Regions from separate parts of the Citrobacter sp. FDAARGOS_156 genome, predicted to be linked through region 3. Evidence: predicted binding sites of a transcription regulator. Region 3 holds the regulator's gene; each other region holds the start of a gene.
The links. Region 3 encodes PurR, which represses purine synthesis genes. Its sites were predicted from a motif close to CANGCAAACGTTTGCNTG; they were not measured.

Region 1 (4,446 bases), 520 kb from region 3:
GATGAAGAGGAACTTGCTTCCCGTCAGCCTCACATCCCTGACCTTAGCGCTTCGCGCGTGGGTACCGGGCGTGAAATGTTCAGCGCGTTGCGTGAAAAGCTGTCCGGTGCGGAGCAGGGCGCAACCTGTATCACTTTTTAAGACTTAATTTGTAATCAGGCGAGAGAAAACTCTGATGAAAAACTGGAAGACAAGTGCAGAAGCAATCCTGACCACTGGCCCGGTTGTACCGGTTATTGTGGTTAACAAACTGGAACACGCTGTGCCGATGGCAAAAGCGTTAGTTGCAGGGGGCGTGCGCGTTCTGGAAGTGACGTTACGTACCGCATGTGCGATGGATGCCATTCGCGCGATCGCCAAAGAAGTTCCGGATGCTATCGTTGGTGCGGGTACCGTACTGAATCCACAACAGCTGGCTGAAGTCACCGAAGCGGGTGCACAGTTCGCCATCAGCCCGGGTCTGACCGAGCCGCTGCTGAAAGCCGCAACTGAAGGCACTATTCCGTTGATCCCGGGTATCAGCACCGTTTCTGAACTGATGCTGGGTATGGACTACGGTTTGAAAGAGTTCAAATTCTTCCCGGCTGAAGCGAACGGCGGTACGAAAGCGCTGCAGGCGATTGCGGGTCCGTTCTCACAGGTCCGTTTCTGCCCAACCGGTGGTATCTCTCCAGCGAATTACCGCGACTACCTGGCACTGAAAAGCGTACTGTGCATTGGCGGTTCCTGGCTGGTTCCGGCGGATGCGCTGGAAGCGGGTGATTACGATCGTATCACCAAACTGGCTCGCGAAGCGGTTGAAGGCGCGAAGCAGTAAGCTATCAACGTGTAAACCGAAGGCCCGATAAGAGGCGTTAGCGCCGATATCGGGCTTTGCCGGATGGGGTTTTACTGCCTCATCCGGTCTACGGCTCCGGTTTTAACCTGTCACTTTTACCTGTGAAGCCGCGTTTTTTGCGCGATCAACAGCTTCTTCAACACTTTCTGCAGTTGCCAGTACGACACCTAAACGACGCGTACCGTCGATTTCGGGTTTACCAAACAGACGTATCTGCAAACCCGCGCCAACGGCAGCATCCACATTATCAAAGGTAACGTTTTGGCTGCTTAGCTGCGGCAGGATCACCGCTGATGCTGACGGCCCATACTGGCGGATTGCGCCAACGGGAAGACCAAGGAATGCACGCACGTGCAGGGCAAACTCGGACAGATCCTGAGAAATCAGCGTCACCATACCCGTGTCGTGAGGGCGAGGGGAGACTTCGCTGAAAATCACTTCATCACCGCAGACAAACAGTTCGACCCCAAACAGTCCGTGGCCTCCCAGCGCCAGCACCACCTTACGGGCAATCTCCTGCGCGCGCGCCAGTGCCAGTTCACTCATCTGCTGCGGCTGCCAGGATTCACGATAGTCGCCGTCTTCCTGGCGATGTCCAACCGGTGCGCAAAAATGTACGCCGTCAATGGCGCTGACGGTAAGCAGTGTGATTTCAAAATCAAAATTCACTACGCCTTCGACGATAACGCGTCCGGCACCAGCCCGACCGCCCTGTTGAGCATAGTCCCAGGCTGCAGCGAGCTGATCGGCTGAACGGATAAAGCTCTGGCCTTTACCGGAAGAACTCATTACCGGTTTTACGATGCAGGGATAGCCGATTTCAGCGACGGCCTCGCGAAAGCGGACTTCACTGTCAGCAAAGCGGTAAGAAGAGGTCGGTAAAGACAATTCTTCGGCGGCAAGTCGACGGATCCCTTCCCGGTTCATGGTCAGTTGCGTTGCTCTTGCACATGGCACGACACGCTGGCCTTCCTGCTCCAGTTTTACCAGCATATCCGTGGCGATCGCCTCGATTTCCGGCACGATATAATGTGGTTTTTCACGCTCGACGAGCTGGCGTAATGCATCACCATCCAACATGTTGATGACGTAGGAACGATGAGCAACGTGCATCGCTGGCGCGTCGGGGTAACGATCCACGGCAATGACTTCCACACCCAGGCGTTGACATTCAATTGCCACCTCTTTACCCAGTTCTCCCGAACCTAATAACATCACTCGCGTTGCTGCTGGACGCAGCGCTGTGCCTAATAACGTCATAAATTAATCCCCTGTTTTATCTGGGCGCAGTATATACGAAAACGTTTGCGTCTGTCTTTATTACCAGGTTGATTTCAGGGCTTAAAAAGAATATACTGTACATAAATACAGGTAATTTAAGAGGCTGCAAAATGGCGGTTGAAGTTAAATACGTAGTCATTCGGGAAGGTGAGGAAAAAATGTCGTTTACCAGCAAAAAGGAAGCCGATGCGTATGACAAAATGCTGGATACAGCGGATTTGCTCGATACATGGCTGGAGCAATCGCCGGTAGCGCTTGAAGACGAGCAGCGCGAAGCGCTTTCCCTGTGGCTGGCTGAGCAAAAAGATGTGCTAAGCGCCATCCTCAAAAACGGCAAGCTGCCTTCTCCACAGGTGGTCGACAACGACGCGCACGCTGAGGATGATACCCAGGCGGCCTGAAGCGACTTGCGCTCCTGATATTTTGTACCATGCTTTTCCCTGAATCATTGTGCAATCCCTGACGTTATTTCCCGTTGCTACAGGCAATCTGAATGACGAAGGGGAGATTAAGGAGAAAAGAATGTATAAAAAAAGAACGTTATTGAGCCTGCTGCTGCTGTCTGCCAGCGTATCTGTATTTGCGGCAAATATGGAAAGCAAAAACGTCCAGTTCCCCAAGTGTGAGGGACTGGACGCTAACGGTATTGCGGCGAGCGTGAAACGTGATTATCAACAAAATCGCATCGCGCGCTGGGCTGACGATCAAAAGCGCGTCGGGCAAGCCGATCCGGTCGCCTGGGTAAACACGCCCGATATTACGGGCAAAGACGGTAAATGGTCTGTCCCCCTGACTGTTCGCGGTAAAAGTGCGGATATTCACTATCAGGTAAAAGTCGACTGCAAAGCCGGAACAGCGGAGTATCAGCCGCAGTAACGGAGGTATTTGCACATCTTTTGATGACCTGAACACTTCCTGACATCCCCTCGGGTACGCTTTGATGATTATTCGTCTGTACTTGAGGGGCAAAATGGCTAACTGGCTAAATCAACTACAATCTCTTCTTGGGCAAAAGGGTTCCTCCGCGTCATCTTCTGGCGAGCAAGGGCTGAGTAAACTTCTCGTTCCAGGCGCGTTAGGCGGTCTGGCAGGATTACTGGTTGCCAACAAATCTTCTCGTAAATTACTGAGTAAATACGGCACCAGCGCGCTTCTGGTGGGCGGCGGTGCGGTTGCCGGGACTGTGTTATGGAACAAGTACAAGGATAAAGTTCGCGCAGCGCATCAGGATGAGCCGCAGTTTGGTGCACAAAGCTCACCGCTGGATGAGCGAACCGAACGCCTGATTCTGGCGCTGGTTTTTGCGGCGAAAAGCGATGGCCATATTGATGCCAAAGAACGTAGCGCTATTGAGCAGCAGCTCCGTGAAGCGGGCGTGGAAGAGCAGGGCCGCGTTCTGATTGAACGTGCGATTGAACAACCACTCGATCCTCAGCGTCTGGCTCAGGGGATCCGTAACGAAGAAGAAGCGCTAGAAATTTACTTCCTGAGCTGTGCGGCGATTGATATCGACCACTTTATGGAACGCAGTTATCTGAATGCATTGGGTGATGCGTTGAAGATCCCGCAGGATGTTCGTGAAGGGATTGAGCAGGATCTTAAGGAACAAAAACAGGCCCTGCCGGGTTAAATAGTTACCGCCAAGGCGCATGTTTCGCTTGCATCATTGCTGACTTTTGCCACCCTTATAGGATGATTAAGCAAAAGAACAATGACATGCTACCTAAAGCTCCTCGTATTCCCCACGCCATGACGCAGCATGGCGACACCCGCGTTGATAATTATTACTGGTTGCGAGATGACACCCGCTCGCAACCAGAAGTACTGAATTACCTGCAACAAGAAAATGCATATGGCCGCCAGGTGATGGCTTCGCAGCAAGCTTTGCAGGATCGTGTTCTGAAAGAGATTATCGACCGTATTCCCCCTCAGGATGTGTCTGCACCGTATGTGAAAAATGGGTACCGCTATCGCCATCTCTATGAACCGGGGTGCGAATATGCCATTTATCAACGTCAGTCTGCCTTCAGTGAAGAGTGGGATGAATGGGACACCTTGTTGGATGGTAACCAGCGCGCGGCCCACAGTGAGTTTTATACGCTGGGAGGACTGGCGATATCCCCGGATAACACCATTATGGCGCTGGCTGAGGATTATCTGTCCCGCCGGCAATATGGCGTGCGTTTTCGCAACTTACAAACGGGTAACTGGTACCCGGAGGTACTTGAAAACGTCGAGCCGGAATTAGTCTGGGCCAACGACTCGCAGACTTTCTATTATGTCCGCAAGCATGAAACCACATTGCTGCCGTTTCAGGTCTGGCGGCA
Region 2 (4,446 bases), 1.2 Mb from region 3:
CATTTTCGGTGTTTTGCCCAACAACACATCGAGCGGCATGTCGATCGGTTGATTGTCGAAGTGGCTGTCGCTCAAGGTCAGATGCTGTTCTTCGGTGGCTTCACCGATCACCGCATACGGCGCGCGCTCACGCTTACACAGTTCGTCAAACAGCGGCAATTGATCGGCGGCAACCGCCAGCACATAGCGCTCCTGGGATTCGTTACACCAGATTTCCAGCGGGCTCATACCCGGCTCGTCGCTGAGGATGTCACGCAGCTGGAACTTACCGCCGCGGCCGCCGTCGCTGACCAGCTCCGGCATGGCGTTAGACAGGCCGCCCGCACCAACGTCATGGATAAACAGAATCGGGTTGGCATCGCCCATCTGCCAGCAACGGTCGATAACTTCCTGGCAGCGACGTTCCATTTCCGGGTTGTCGCGCTGTACAGAAGCGAAATCAAGATCGGCATCAGACTGACCGGAAGCCATAGATGATGCAGCCCCACCGCCAAGACCGATGTTCATCGCCGGACCGCCGAGGACGATCAGCTTGGCGCCAACGACGATCTCGCCCTTCTGCACGTGATCGGCACGGATATTGCCGATCCCGCCTGCCAGCATGATCGGTTTATGGTAACCGCGCAGCTCTTCGCCGTTATGGCTGTTGACCTTTTCTTCATAGGTGCGGAAGTAGCCCGTCAGCGCAGGGCGACCAAATTCGTTGTTAAACGCAGCACCACCCAGCGGGCCTTCGGTCATGATGTCGAGCGCGGTGACAATACGATCCGGCTTACCAAAGTCCTCTTCCCAAGGCTGTTCAAAGCCAGGAATACGCAGGTTGGAGACGGAGAAGCCTACCAGCCCGGCTTTCGGTTTCGCACCGCGCCCGGTTGCGCCTTCATCGCGAATTTCACCGCCAGAGCCGGTTGCCGCACCTGGCCACGGAGAGATAGCCGTCGGGTGGTTATGAGTTTCTACCTTCATCAGGATGTGGGCTGGTTCCTGATGGAAATCGTAGCGGCCAGTTTTGTGGTCGGCAAAATAGCGGCCCACTTCAGAACCTTCCATTACCGCGGCGTTGTCTTTATAGGCAGACAGCACGTGGTCCGGCGTGGTTTCGAAGGTATTCTTGATCATCTTGAACAGCGACTTAGGCTGTTGTTTACCATCGATAACCCAGTCGGCGTTAAAAATCTTGTGGCGGCAGTGCTCGGAGTTAGCCTGCGCGAACATGTACAGTTCAATGTCGTTCGGGTTGCGTCCCAGTTTGGTAAACGCATCCTGCAGATAGTCGATTTCGTCTTCCGCCAGCGCCAGGCCCAGACGCAGGTTAGCGTCGATCAGCGCCTGGCGTCCCTCACCAAGCAGATCAACGCTGGAAACCGGCGCAGGCTGGTGATGAACAAACAGTTTTTCAGCATCGCTCAGCGCAGAGAAAACCGTTTCCATCATGCGGTCGTGCAAAATATCGGCAACCGTCAGCCACTGCTCAGCGGTCAACGTGGAGGCCTCAACATACCAGGCAATGCCACGTTCCAGGCGGCTAATCTGTTGCAGGCCGCAGTTATGGGCAATATCAGTCGCTTTAGAAGACCACGGGGAAATGGTACCCGGGCGAGGCGTGACCAGCAGCAGTTTGCCTTCAGGGGCGTGGCTGTGAAGAGCAGGACCATATTTCAGCAGACGTGCAAGTTGCGCGCGCTCATCCTCATTCAATGGTGCATTCAGATCGGCAAAATGGACGTACTCGGCGTAAATATTGTGGACCTGGAGGTTGGCAGCCTGAAAACGTGCCAGCAGTTTGTTAATACGGAATGCAGACAGTGCAGGTGAACCACGCAGAATTTCCATCATAAGTCTCTCGTCTTCTAAGCTTTCGGTGTGCCCAAGTGGGGGAAACGGGCGTCATTATAAAGAATCTGGCGCGCCGACGAAACCGTTTGCGTCGAAATAAAATCACGGCCTCTTCTTATCATCAAATGCGGTCTGGTTTCTGAATAAGTTGCCAACTGGCGCAAGTTTAAGCAAAATGCCGCTCATTAATGACGACTTCACTTCTTAATCAATACCACAGCACGCAGAGACAACGTACGGTTCAGAGAATTAACTAATTGAAAAAATTAAAGATTAATTATCTGTTCATCGGTATTTTGACGCTGTTGTTGGCAGCGGCCCTCTGGCCATCTATCCCCTGGTTCGGTAAAGCCGACAATCGTATCGCCGCCATTCAGTCGCGGGGAGAGCTGCGCGTCAGTACCATCGACTCACCGCTCACTTACGCCACGCTTAATGGGAAAAAGTTTGGCCTGGATTACGAACTGACCAAAGCCTTCGCCAACTACCTGGGTGTGAAGCTGAAAATCTCCGTACGCCAGAACATCAGCCAGCTTTTTGACGACCTGGATAACGGTAATGCCGATCTGTTAGCCGCTGGTCTGGTGTATAACAGCGAGCGCGTTAAAAATTACCAGCCAGGCCCGACCTACTATTCCGTATCGCAACAACTGGTGTATCGGGTTGGGCAATACCGCCCGCGTACGCTTGCCACCGTGAACGAAAACCAACTGACTATCGCCCCGGGGCATGTGGTGGTTAACGACCTACAGCAGCTAAAAGAAAAAAAATACCCGGACCTGAGCTGGAAAGTTGATGAGAAAAAGGGCACCACTGAACTGCTTGATGATGTCATCGCCGGTAAGCTGGATTACACCATTGCCGATTCCGTTGCCATCAGCTTATATCAGCGCGTTCATCCTGAGCTGGCCGTGGCGCTGGACGTCTCTGACGAACAGCCGGTGACCTGGTTCAGTCGTCTGGACGATGACAATACGCTGTCTGCTGCCCTGCTGGATTTCTTCAATACCATGAATGAAGACGGCTCGCTTGCGCGACTGGAAGAAAAGTACCTTGGGCATGGCGATGATTTTGACTATGTTGATACCCGCACCTTTTTGCGCTCCGTAGACAGCGTGTTGCCGGACCTCAAGCCGCTTTTTGAGAAGTATGCGCAGGAGATAGACTGGCGACTGCTCGCCGCAATATCCTATCAGGAGTCACACTGGGACGCGCAGGCGACTTCCCCGACCGGTGTACGCGGGCTGATGATGCTGACCAAAAATACCGCCCAGAGTCTCGGGCTAACTGACCGTACCGATGCCGAGCAGAGCATCAGCGGCGGCGCGCGGTATTTGCAGGACATGATGAGCAAAGTGCCGGATACCGTCCCCGAAGGGGAACGTATCTGGTTTGCGCTTGCCGCCTACAACATGGGTTATGCGCACATGCTGGATGCCCGGGCGCTGACGGTGAAAACCAAAGGTAATCCGAACAGTTGGTCCGACGTAAAACAGCGTCTGCCGCTGCTCAGCCAAAAGCCGTATTACAACAAGTTGACCTATGGCTATGCGCGCGGTCACGAAGCCTACGCCTATGTGGAAAACATCCGTAAATACCAGATTAGCCTGGTGGGGTATCTGCAGGAGAAAGAAAAACAGGCGCAGGAAACGCAGCAACTGGCGCAGGATTACCCGGCTGTGTCACCGGCTGAGCTGTTAGGTAAAGATAAATTTCCGCTTTCAGCGTTTCTGACTCAGACGTCGTCAAACTATCTGTCGCACTCCCCTTCTCTGCTGTTTTCAGCACAGAAGAAAGAGGACAAGTAGTCTGATTGGTATTTACTGATTGGCAGATTTTTTCAACGCTTTGATTTCCTGCCGACGCATGCGAAAGAAATCACTGAGCAGCGTGGCGCATTCATCGCGTAACACCCCTTCGATCACGTCAACCCGATGATTCATTCCAGGGTGATGCAGCACATCCATTAATGACCCGGCAGCGCCCGTTTTCGCATCGCGTGCGCCAAAAACCACCCGACCGATACGGCTATGGACCATCGCGCCTGCGCACATCACGCACGGCTCCAGTGTGACATACAACGTTGCATCCAGCAGACGGTAGTTTTGTAGCACCAGACCGCCCTGGCGCAACGCCATGATTTCAGCGTGGGCGGTAGGATCATGATGGCCAATCGGTCGGTTCCAGCCTTCGCCAATAACGCGGTTGTTATGTACCAATACCGCACCCACCGGGACTTCACGCTCATCCCAGGCGCGCTTAGCCAGCGTTAAAGCATGACGCATCCAGTATTCGTGGCTAAATTCAACTTCAGACAAAGGGGTAACTCCAGTAATCAAAGCGGGCGCATTATACACAGACGCTATCGTTTACTCTATTCGAGTTGTTGCAGCTCTCCGCGCGGCGTGACGCGCCAGCGATGCTGGCAAAAAGAGAGCAGTGGATTGTCCTGCTTACTGTCGCTGTAGCCGCTGTAAAGAGACAGCGGTGCGCCAATCTGTCGTTCCAGTTGCGCGACTTTTTCATGCCCCAGACATCGTAGCGGCAATACCCAGCCACCGTATCCCCGCGCCATTTGACTGGCGATCAGATTGACACGCGGTAGCCACG
Region 3 (4,446 bases):
ACCTGGAACACTTCTGGGCACTGGTGAACTGGGAATTTGTTGCGAAAAACTTCGCAGCATAAGATGACAACGCAGAAGGGTTTCCCTTCTGCGTTTTTGTTTTTAATTCGTTGCGTTGCAGACTTCTTCCGCTTGTTTCCTTGCCGAGACAAAGACCAGCAGTAGCGCAAGTCCCGCCACAATCGCCCCCATTACCGGTACGAAACTGTAGCCCAACCCTCCGGAAATTACCGCCCCACCAGCCGCCGCTCCCAGGGCATTCCCCAGATTAAACGCGCCAATATTAACTGACGATGACAATCCAGGCGCCTCGCTGGCAACGCGCATCACACGCATCTGCAGCGGCGGAACCACCGCAAACGTTGCTGCACCCCACACCACCATACTCACGGCCGCACCCAGCTCATTACGCGCAAGGAAAGGTATCGCCAGCATAATAATCATCAGCAACAGTAAAAAGCCTTTCAGCGTACCGTTAACCGAACGGTCAGCCAGTTTACCCCCCAGATAGTTACCGATAGAGAACCCAACGCCAATCAGCACCAGCATAGCGGTGACAAACGCCGGTGTAGCATGAGTAATGCTATGCAGCACGGGTGAGATGTAGGTATAAAGCGTAAACATCGCCCCGGCCCCCAGAACGGTCGTCAGCAGAGCCGACAACACCTGCGGACGCATGAGTACCGCCAGTTCGCTGCGGACATCCGGGCGCTCTCCTGCCCCACCTTTGGGTAATGAGAAGAACAGGCTGACCATGGCGATAACACCCAGTCCCGCCGTCGCCATAAAGGACATACGCCAGCCGATGGTTTCCCCAAGCCAGGTTGCTGCGGGAACACCGCCAATATTGGCAATTGTTAACCCCATAAACATAGTTGCTACGGCACTGGCCTGTTTGTGTTTGGGCACCACGCTTGCGGCAACCACAGAGCCAAGGCCGAAAAATGCCCCGTGGTTAAGACTGGTCAAAATGCGCGACAGCATCAGCGTCGTGTAATCCGGAGATATCGCCGAAAGTACATTACCCAACGTAAAAATGGCCATCAGGAAGATAAGCGCATTGCGACGCGCACGATGGGACAGCAGTAATGTCATCAGCGGGGCGCCAACCATCACGCCTACCGCATACGCGCTGATTAACATCCCTGCGGCCGGAATGGATACATCCACGCCTTTGGCAATGACGGGTAGCAACCCCATAGGAGAAAATTCGGTCGTTCCAATGCCAAACGCACCTATCGCCAGCGCCAGTAAAGGATAATTTAGTTTCATCTATCGACTCCGTAACGTCGAGCCTTGGCACGACACATCATAAGAGTCAAAAGCATGACATTGATCGCAAAATTAATAAAGTTAACAAAACTGCAAAAGACTTTTGCTTATTTGCAAAAAATAGGACGGAAAAGGCAAGCAGAAAGGATGAGGGAGAGCGAACTCCCTCGGGGGAAATCAGTGCAGTGCTGCAGTCAGGCCACCCGCGACAATCAGGCCCAGAACAATTATGGTCGTTACTAACGAAAATTTCAGATCGGTGCTCATCAAGTTTTCTCCTTTTTATTCCCACACAAAAAGTGATATTGCGCATTTTTACACACTTGAAAGCAAAAATCTCTCACGATTTATATTGATAACTGCTTTTAACTCTTCCCCTTTTCGTTAAGATCAGACAAAATTCCACGCTTACTTGATTAGCGTACCGGCCATTGACCCCTTCCTGACGTTCCGTGTCGTTTTCCCGGCGTGCCGCAACCCTGACGTTGCGTTGAGGGTGTGTGAAGGCAAACGTTTACCTGGAGTATTCTCAGGAGCTTAGGATATGGTCTGGAGTGAGATGTAATGGCAACTATTAAAGATGTAGCGAAGCGAGCAAACGTTTCCACTACAACCGTATCACACGTAATTAACAAAACGCGCTTTGTCGCTGAAGAAACGCGCAACGCTGTCTGGGCAGCGATCAAAGAGCTGCACTACTCCCCTAGCGCAGTTGCACGTAGCCTGAAGGTGAATCACACCAAATCGATCGGTTTGTTGGCAACCAGCAGCGAAGCGGCCTATTTCGCCGAAATTATCGAGGCCGTTGAGAAAAATTGTTTCCAGAAAGGCTACACCCTGATTTTGGGCAACGCCTGGAACAGTCTCGAAAAACAGCAGGCTTATCTGTCTATGATGGCGCAAAAGCGCGTAGATGGCTTGCTGGTAATGTGTTCAGAATATCCGGAATCACTGCTTTCCATGCTCGAAGAGTATCGCCATATTCCCATGGTGGTTATGGACTGGGGCGAAGCAAAAGCCGACTTTACCGATACCGTCATTGATAACGCTTTCGAAGGCGGTTACATGGCAGGCCGGTATCTGATTGAACGCGGTCATCGTGAGATCGGCGTGATCCCAGGACCTATGGAGCGTAATACCGGCGCAGGCCGCCTGGCTGGCTTCATGAAAGCGATGGAAGAAGCGCTGATTAAAGTGCCTGACAACTGGATTGTCCAGGGTGATTTTGAGCCTGAATCCGGCTACCGCGCTATGCAGCAAATCATCTCCCAGTCACATCGCCCAACCGCCGTATTCTGTGGTGGCGATATTATGGCGATGGGTGCGCTGTGTGCCGCAGATGAGATGGGACTGCGCGTGCCGCAGGATATCTCAGTTATCGGTTACGACAACGTGCGCAACGCCCGTTACTTCACCCCTGCGCTGACAACCATCCATCAGCCAAAAGATTCACTTGGTGAAACGGCCTTCAACATGCTGTTAGACCGAATCGTGAATAAACGTGAAGAATCGCAGTCCATCGAGGTACACCCACGCCTGGTAGAGCGTCGCTCCGTGGCCGACGGCCCGTTCCGCGATTACCGTCGTTAAGACTGTTGTGCGGGAGCCTCATCCGGCTCCCGCAGCCACTCTTTGTTCAGCGTTTCGCTATCCCCTAAATAGTCCAGCAGCCAGCTCAATGCCGGCGACGTATCGTTCTGTTGCCATGTCAGACAGCATGCGGCATCCGGGAACGGATTTTCCAGCTGTAACGCCACCCATTTTCCGCTATCGATCCACGGTTTAGCAAAATGCGTCGGTACCATCCCGACACAGAGTCCGGCTGACAAGCAGGTGGCCGATGATTCCCAGTCAGGCACCACGACGCGTTTTTGGTTGTCCAGTAGCCAGGTAATACGCTTTGGCAGCGTACGGGACGTGTCTTCGCGTACCAGCGATGGCCAGTTGCGCAACGTATCGTCACTGAGCGGTCCCGGCATTGCCGCCAACGGATGATGACTGGCCACCACGCAACTCCAGCTTAGCATTCCCATATCCCGGAACGTATAGCGCCCCCCTACCGGAATGGCCTGCGTTGCTCCGATAGCTAACTCCACCCGACCATCTGAAAGCGCGTCCCAGACGCCGTTAAACACCTCCTGAAAGACCAGAAGTTCCACATCATCGAAATGGCGGTAGAAATCCACGATCATCTGGCGGGTACGATCCGGGCGGACAATGTTATCGACTGCAATCGCCAACTGCCCGCGCCAGCCGTTGGCAATTTGCTGACATTGCTGACGGGTGATCTGCATTTTTTTGATAACAGATCGGCCTTCTTTTAAAAACCACGCGCCAGCAGGCGTTAATTCCACGTCCCGATGACGACGTTCAAAAAGTGGCACAGCCAGCCACTCTTCCAGTTGACGCACTGTGTAGCTTACCGCCGAAGGTACGCGGTGCAACTCCTGAGCAGCAGAACTAAAGCTACCGTTACGCGCCACCGCATCAACCACCTCAAGTGAATATTCAGACCACATATTCTGCCTGCAAAAAATTTGAAATCAGTAAGCAAATATTAGCGTTTCACAGCGAGAATTACACTCACTACACTCAGCGGCAATGTTCTATTGCTAAAAAGAGAAACGATAATGCAACCGGGAAAAGGGTTTTTAGTCTGGCTGGCAGGTCTTAGCGTGCTGGGTTTTCTGGCAACGGATATGTATTTGCCCGCCTTTGCGGCTATTCAGTCCGATTTACAGACGCCCGCCTCTGCCGTGAGTGCCAGCCTTAGCTTGTTCTTAGCGGGATTTGCCGTCGCACAACTTTTGTGGGGGCCACTCTCTGACCACTATGGTCGCAAACCTATTTTGCTGCTGGGCTTATCCATCTTCGCGCTGGGCAGCCTGGGCATGTTGTGGGTAGAAAACGCCACCGGCTTACTGGTGCTACGCTTTATTCAGGCCGTTGGTGTCTGTGCGGCTTCGGTTATCTGGCAGGCGCTGGTTACCGATTATTATCCTTCACAAAAAGTAAACCGCATTTTTGCCACCATTATGCCGCTGGTTGGATTATCCCCTGCACTTGCACCGTTATTAGGCAGTTGGATCCTGGTACATTTTTCCTGGCAGGCCATTTTTGCTACCCTTTTTGCGATTACCCTGATCCTGATGCTGCCGGCCCTGCGCTTAAAAC
Region 4 (4,446 bases), 490 kb from region 3:
TCTTTGCTGCAGTTGTGTACCCAAGACAGCAATCAGGCTGGAAAGTTAGACCGCCTGCTCAAGGTTGAAACTGTCGACAATTGCCTGTGGTTTCAGTCTGTCATTCATGATTTTAATCGCATCGCCAAGTTGCATGGTGCGACCAGCGATGACCACTCCGGGTTGCGCAAGCAAACACAGTGCGGCATTTTCACCCGGCTCTACCACTAACAGATTTACCTGTTCTTCGGTATCGCTTAAATCCACACAGGCGGCGTCACCCACGGTTGGCGACCAGTTAATACCGTGCGCAACAAAGTGCCAGCTTTTTGGCATTTGCGGTTTAAGATACCGAATAGCCACCAGCGCATTTAGCACCAGTTCCGCTTTTTGTTCTTTAGCTAAATCCAGATAACGGCATTTTTCTTCGAAGGAGAAATAAAGCGCGGCGTCATCAACACAAAAACCAGATGGAGAAAAAGCATCAGGCGTGAGCATTTTACGCGCAAAACGCGAGCGGAATAACATGCCATTGGCTAAATCGAGCATCATACGATCGTGCTCTTCATCATAATACCAGCGCCAGTTATCGTCGGGTTTAATTCGCATCAGTTTCTCTCCTTTCCTTAATCATCGCCATTACGACAGTATCCTTTTGCCGCTTCGTTTATTGCCTTAATAATAAAAGCTCAGAATGTTTAAATAAGCAACAGTAAAGGAATATAAAACAACCAGGGCCAGAAATAAAGCCCTGGTTGTCGGATTAAGGCATAGATCAGATATTGCTGACGATTTCTTTAATCAACGGCGGACCTTTAAAAATAAAGCCCGAATAAATCTGTACGAGGCTTGCGCCGGCAGCCATTTTTTCCCGCGCGGCAATCACCGAGTCGATCCCGCCAACACCAATAATTGGCAACTGCCCTTTTAATTCCTGAGACAACTGGCGAATAATTTCTGTACTTTTTAATTGTAACGGTCGCCCGCTCAGGCCACCCATTTGATCGCAGTTTTTCATTCCCTGAACGAGAGAACGATCGAGCGTGGTGTTAGTCGCAATTACGCCATCAATATTATGACGAACTAAACTGTCAGCAACCTGGATCAGTTCTTCCACAGAAAGATCCGGCGCGATCTTTACCGCCACTGGAACATATTTATGGTGGATCGCTTGCAGATCATTTTGCTTATTTTTAATTGCCGTCAGGAGATCGTCTAGCGCCTCGCCGTATTGCAGCGTACGTAATCCCGGCGTATTCGGTGAAGAGATATTAATCGCGATATAACCCGCATAAGCATAGACTTTTTCCATACAAATCAGATAGTCATCTTTGCCGTTCTCTACTGGGGTATCTTTATTCTTACCTATATTAATCCCCAGAATACCGTCAAAATGCGATTTTTTAACGTTCTCAACCAGGTTATCAACCCCGTGGTTATTAAACCCCATACGGTTTATCAAACCTTCTGCATCGACCAGACGGAACAGACGCGGTTTATCGTTACCCGGCTGAGGACGCGGCGTCACGGTACCTATTTCAATTGAGCCGAATCCCATCGCGCCAAGTGCATCAATGCACTCCCCGTCTTTATCCAGTCCGGCAGCAAGACCGAGCGGGTTTTTAAACGTCAGCCCCATACAGGTAACCGGTTTTGCAGGTACCTTCTGGCGGACAAGCGCTTCAAGCGGCGTGCCGGTAATGCGACGTAACTGCTGGAATGTCAATTCATGAGCGCGCTCTGGATCGAGCTGAAAAAGGGCTTTACGAACGAAGGGGTAGTACATGAACTCTCCTGGATTCCCGGTGTGCAAACCGGGGGCGTATTATGTGCGATCGCGAGCAAAAAGGGAATTGACCTGCGGCAATAAATAGCAATCGTTTTCCTGGCCCCTGCCTTTTTATTCAATTTCCAACTTTTCTATCCCGTATAAATCATTTCGATAAACAAAATCTCTCTGCCAGACTGCATAAATTGTTATCAATGTTAACTAAAAGCAAACAATTAGTTATAAGGAGAGGTTGAAATTATGCGCGTCATTACTCTGGCGGGAAGCCCACGCTTTCCCTCTCGCTCCAGCGCGTTACTGGAATATGCCCGAGAAAAACTCAACAGTCATGATGTCGAAGTCTTTCACTGGAACCTGCATAACTTTGCCCCGGAAGACCTAATCTATGCCCGTTTTGACAGTCCGGCGTTGAAGACATTTATTGAACAACTGCAAGATGCTGACGGGCTGATTGTCGCCACGCCGGTCTACAAAGCCGCTTACTCTGGCGCACTGAAAACGCTGCTCGATCTGCTCCCCGAGCGGGCGCTGGAAGGAAAAGTGGTGTTGCCGCTGGCGACCGGCGGCAGCGTGGCGCATTTACTGGCCGTCGATTACGCGCTGAAACCGGTACTGAGTGCGTTAAAAGCCCAGGAGATCCTGCACGGCGTATTTGCCGATGATTCGCAGGTCATCGATTATCAGCATAAACCGCAGTTTACGCCCAACCTGCAGCAGCGCATGGATAGTGCGCTCGACACCTTCTGGCTGGCATTGCATCGTCGCGATATCCAACTCCCTCAACTGAATGCCCTGCGAGGTGCCGCCCATGCTTAATCTGCTCAAACGTCACACGTCGTGGTTCACACTGGCTGGGCTGCTGTCACTGTCAACGCTGGCGCACGCCGCAGAACCTGCGCCCGATGCTCTACGCATTGGTTATCAGAAAGGGAGCGTCAGCATGGTGTTGGCAAAAAGCCATCAATTGTTGGAGAAACGCTACCCGCAAACCAAAATCTCGTGGGTTGAGTTCCCTGCCGGGCCACAAATGCTGGAAGCGCTCAATATCGGCAGTATCGATCTCGGCAGTACGGGTGACATTCCACCCATTTTCGCCCAGGCCGCGGGGGCAGATCTGGTTTACGTGGGCGTTGAGCCCCCCAAACCGAAAGCTGAAGTGATTCTGGTGCCGAAAAATAGCCCGATCCAGAACGTCGCGCAGCTTAAAGGACATAAAGTCGCTTTCCAGAAAGGTTCCAGCGCCCACAATTTACTGCTCCGTGCACTGCAACAGGCTGGGCTGAAATTTACCGATATTCAACCGACTTATCTGACGCCAGCCGATGCGCGAGCGGCCTTCCAGCAAGGAAACGTTGATGCATGGGCTATCTGGGATCCCTACTATTCCGCCGCGTTATTGCAAGGTGATGTACGCGTGCTGAAAGACGGCTCAGACCTCAAGCAAACCGGTTCGTTTTATCTCGCCGCACGTCCTTATGCCGAAAAAAATGGCGCTTTTATTCTTGGCGTACTGAATACCTTTAGCCAGGCCGATGCGTTAACCCTCAGCCAGCGCCAGCAAAGCATTGCCCTGCTGGCTAAAACCATGGGCCTGCCTGAGCCGGTAATTGCCTCTTATCTGGATCACCGCCCGCCAACCACCATTACGCCCGTCAGCGACTCTGTTGCTGCGCTACAGCAACAAACCGCGGATCTGTTTTATGACAACCGTCTGGTGCCGAAAAAAATCGATATTCGCCAGCGTATCTGGCAACCCACTCAGCAGGCAGGAGAAAAATTATGAGTCTGAACATGTTCTGGTTTTTACCCACCCACGGTGACGGTCATTATCTTGGAACGGAAGAAGGTTCGCGCCCGGTCGATCACGGATATCTGCAACAAATTGCGCAAACGGCCGACCGTCTGGGGTTTACCGGCGTGCTGATCCCCACCGGTCGCTCCTGCGAAGATGCCTGGCTGGTCGCCGCCTCGATGATCCCGGTCACCCAGCGGTTAAAATTTTTGGTCGCGCTACGCCCAAGCGTCACCTCGCCGACGGTTGCCGCGCGTCAGGCAGCAACGCTCGACAGGCTTTCTAATGGTCGGGCGCTATTTAACCTGGTGACCGGCAGCGATCCGCAGGAGTTGGCTGGCGACGGCGTGTTCCTCGATCACACCGAGCGCTATGAAGCCTCTGGCGAATTTACTCAGGTCTGGCGGCGCTTGCTGCAAGGTGAAACGGTGGATTTCAACGGCAAACATATTCATGTTCGCGGGGCAAAACTGTTCTTCCCGCCGATCCAGCGGCCACATCCTCCACTCTATTTCGGCGGCTCGTCTGACGTCGCACAAGATCTGGCCGCCGAACAGGTTGATCTCTACCTGACCTGGGGCGAACCGCCTGAACAGGTGAAAGCGAAGATTGAACAGGTGCGGGCCAAAGCAGCGGCGCGCGGGCGCAAGATCCGCTTTGGTATTCGTCTGCATGTGATCGTACGGGAGACAACACAAGAGGCGTGGCAGGCTGCGGATCGTCTGATAGCCCATCTGGATGACGACACCATCGCCAAAGCCCAGGCCGCCTTCTTAAAAACGGATTCGGTTGGTCAGCAGCGAATGGCTGCACTGCACAACGGTAAACGCGACAAACTGGAAATTAGCCCGAACCTGTGGGCAGGGGTAGGACTGGTACGCGGTGG

Region 1: purT (formate-dependent phosphoribosylglycinamide formyltransferase) is a predicted target of PurR. The motif match lies at 2,133-2,150, and genes of this name have one in related genera.
Region 2: purL (phosphoribosylformylglycinamidine synthase) is a predicted target of PurR. The motif match lies at 1,912-1,929, and genes of this name have one in related genera.
Region 4: pyrD (quinone-dependent dihydroorotate dehydrogenase) is a predicted target of PurR. The motif match lies at 1,850-1,867, and genes of this name have one in related genera.

What each region holds. Positions count from the first base shown of each region.
Region 1 covers NZ_CP014030.2:3,000,353-3,004,798, reverse strand. Annotated here, with positions in the region: gene edd (phosphogluconate dehydratase) at 1-141, shown strand, start outside; gene kdgA (bifunctional 4-hydroxy-2-oxoglutarate aldolase/2-dehydro-3-deoxy-phosphogluconate aldolase) at 176-817, shown strand; gene purT (formate-dependent phosphoribosylglycinamide formyltransferase) at 920-2,098, opposite strand; gene yebG (DNA damage-inducible protein YebG) at 2,230-2,520, shown strand; gene yebF (protein YebF) at 2,642-2,995, shown strand; gene AL515_RS14705 (tellurite resistance TerB family protein) at 3,090-3,749, shown strand; gene ptrB (oligopeptidase B) at 3,836-4,446, shown strand, end outside.
Region 2 covers NZ_CP014030.2:3,682,213-3,686,658, forward strand. Annotated here, with positions in the region: gene purL (phosphoribosylformylglycinamidine synthase) at 1-1,836, opposite strand, end outside; gene mltF (membrane-bound lytic murein transglycosylase MltF) at 2,094-3,644, shown strand; gene tadA (tRNA adenosine(34) deaminase TadA) at 3,657-4,121, opposite strand; gene yfhb (phosphatidylglycerophosphatase C) at 4,211-4,446, opposite strand, start outside.
Region 3 covers NZ_CP014030.2:2,480,554-2,484,999, reverse strand. Annotated here, with positions in the region: gene sodB (superoxide dismutase [Fe]) at 1-62, shown strand, start outside; gene AL515_RS12075 (MFS transporter) at 103-1,272, opposite strand; gene cydH (cytochrome bd-I accessory subunit CydH) at 1,450-1,539, opposite strand; gene purR (HTH-type transcriptional repressor PurR) at 1,837-2,862, shown strand; gene punR (DNA-binding transcriptional activator PunR) at 2,859-3,791, opposite strand; gene punC (purine nucleoside transporter PunC) at 3,903-4,446, shown strand, end outside.
Region 4 covers NZ_CP014030.2:1,991,052-1,995,497, reverse strand. Annotated here, with positions in the region: gene AL515_RS09645 (YcbX family protein) at 1-49, shown strand, start outside; gene zapC (cell division protein ZapC) at 46-588, opposite strand; gene pyrD (quinone-dependent dihydroorotate dehydrogenase) at 755-1,765, opposite strand; gene ssuE (NADPH-dependent FMN reductase) at 2,009-2,584, shown strand; gene AL515_RS09625 (sulfonate ABC transporter substrate-binding protein) at 2,577-3,551, shown strand; gene ssuD (FMNH2-dependent alkanesulfonate monooxygenase) at 3,548-4,446, shown strand, end outside.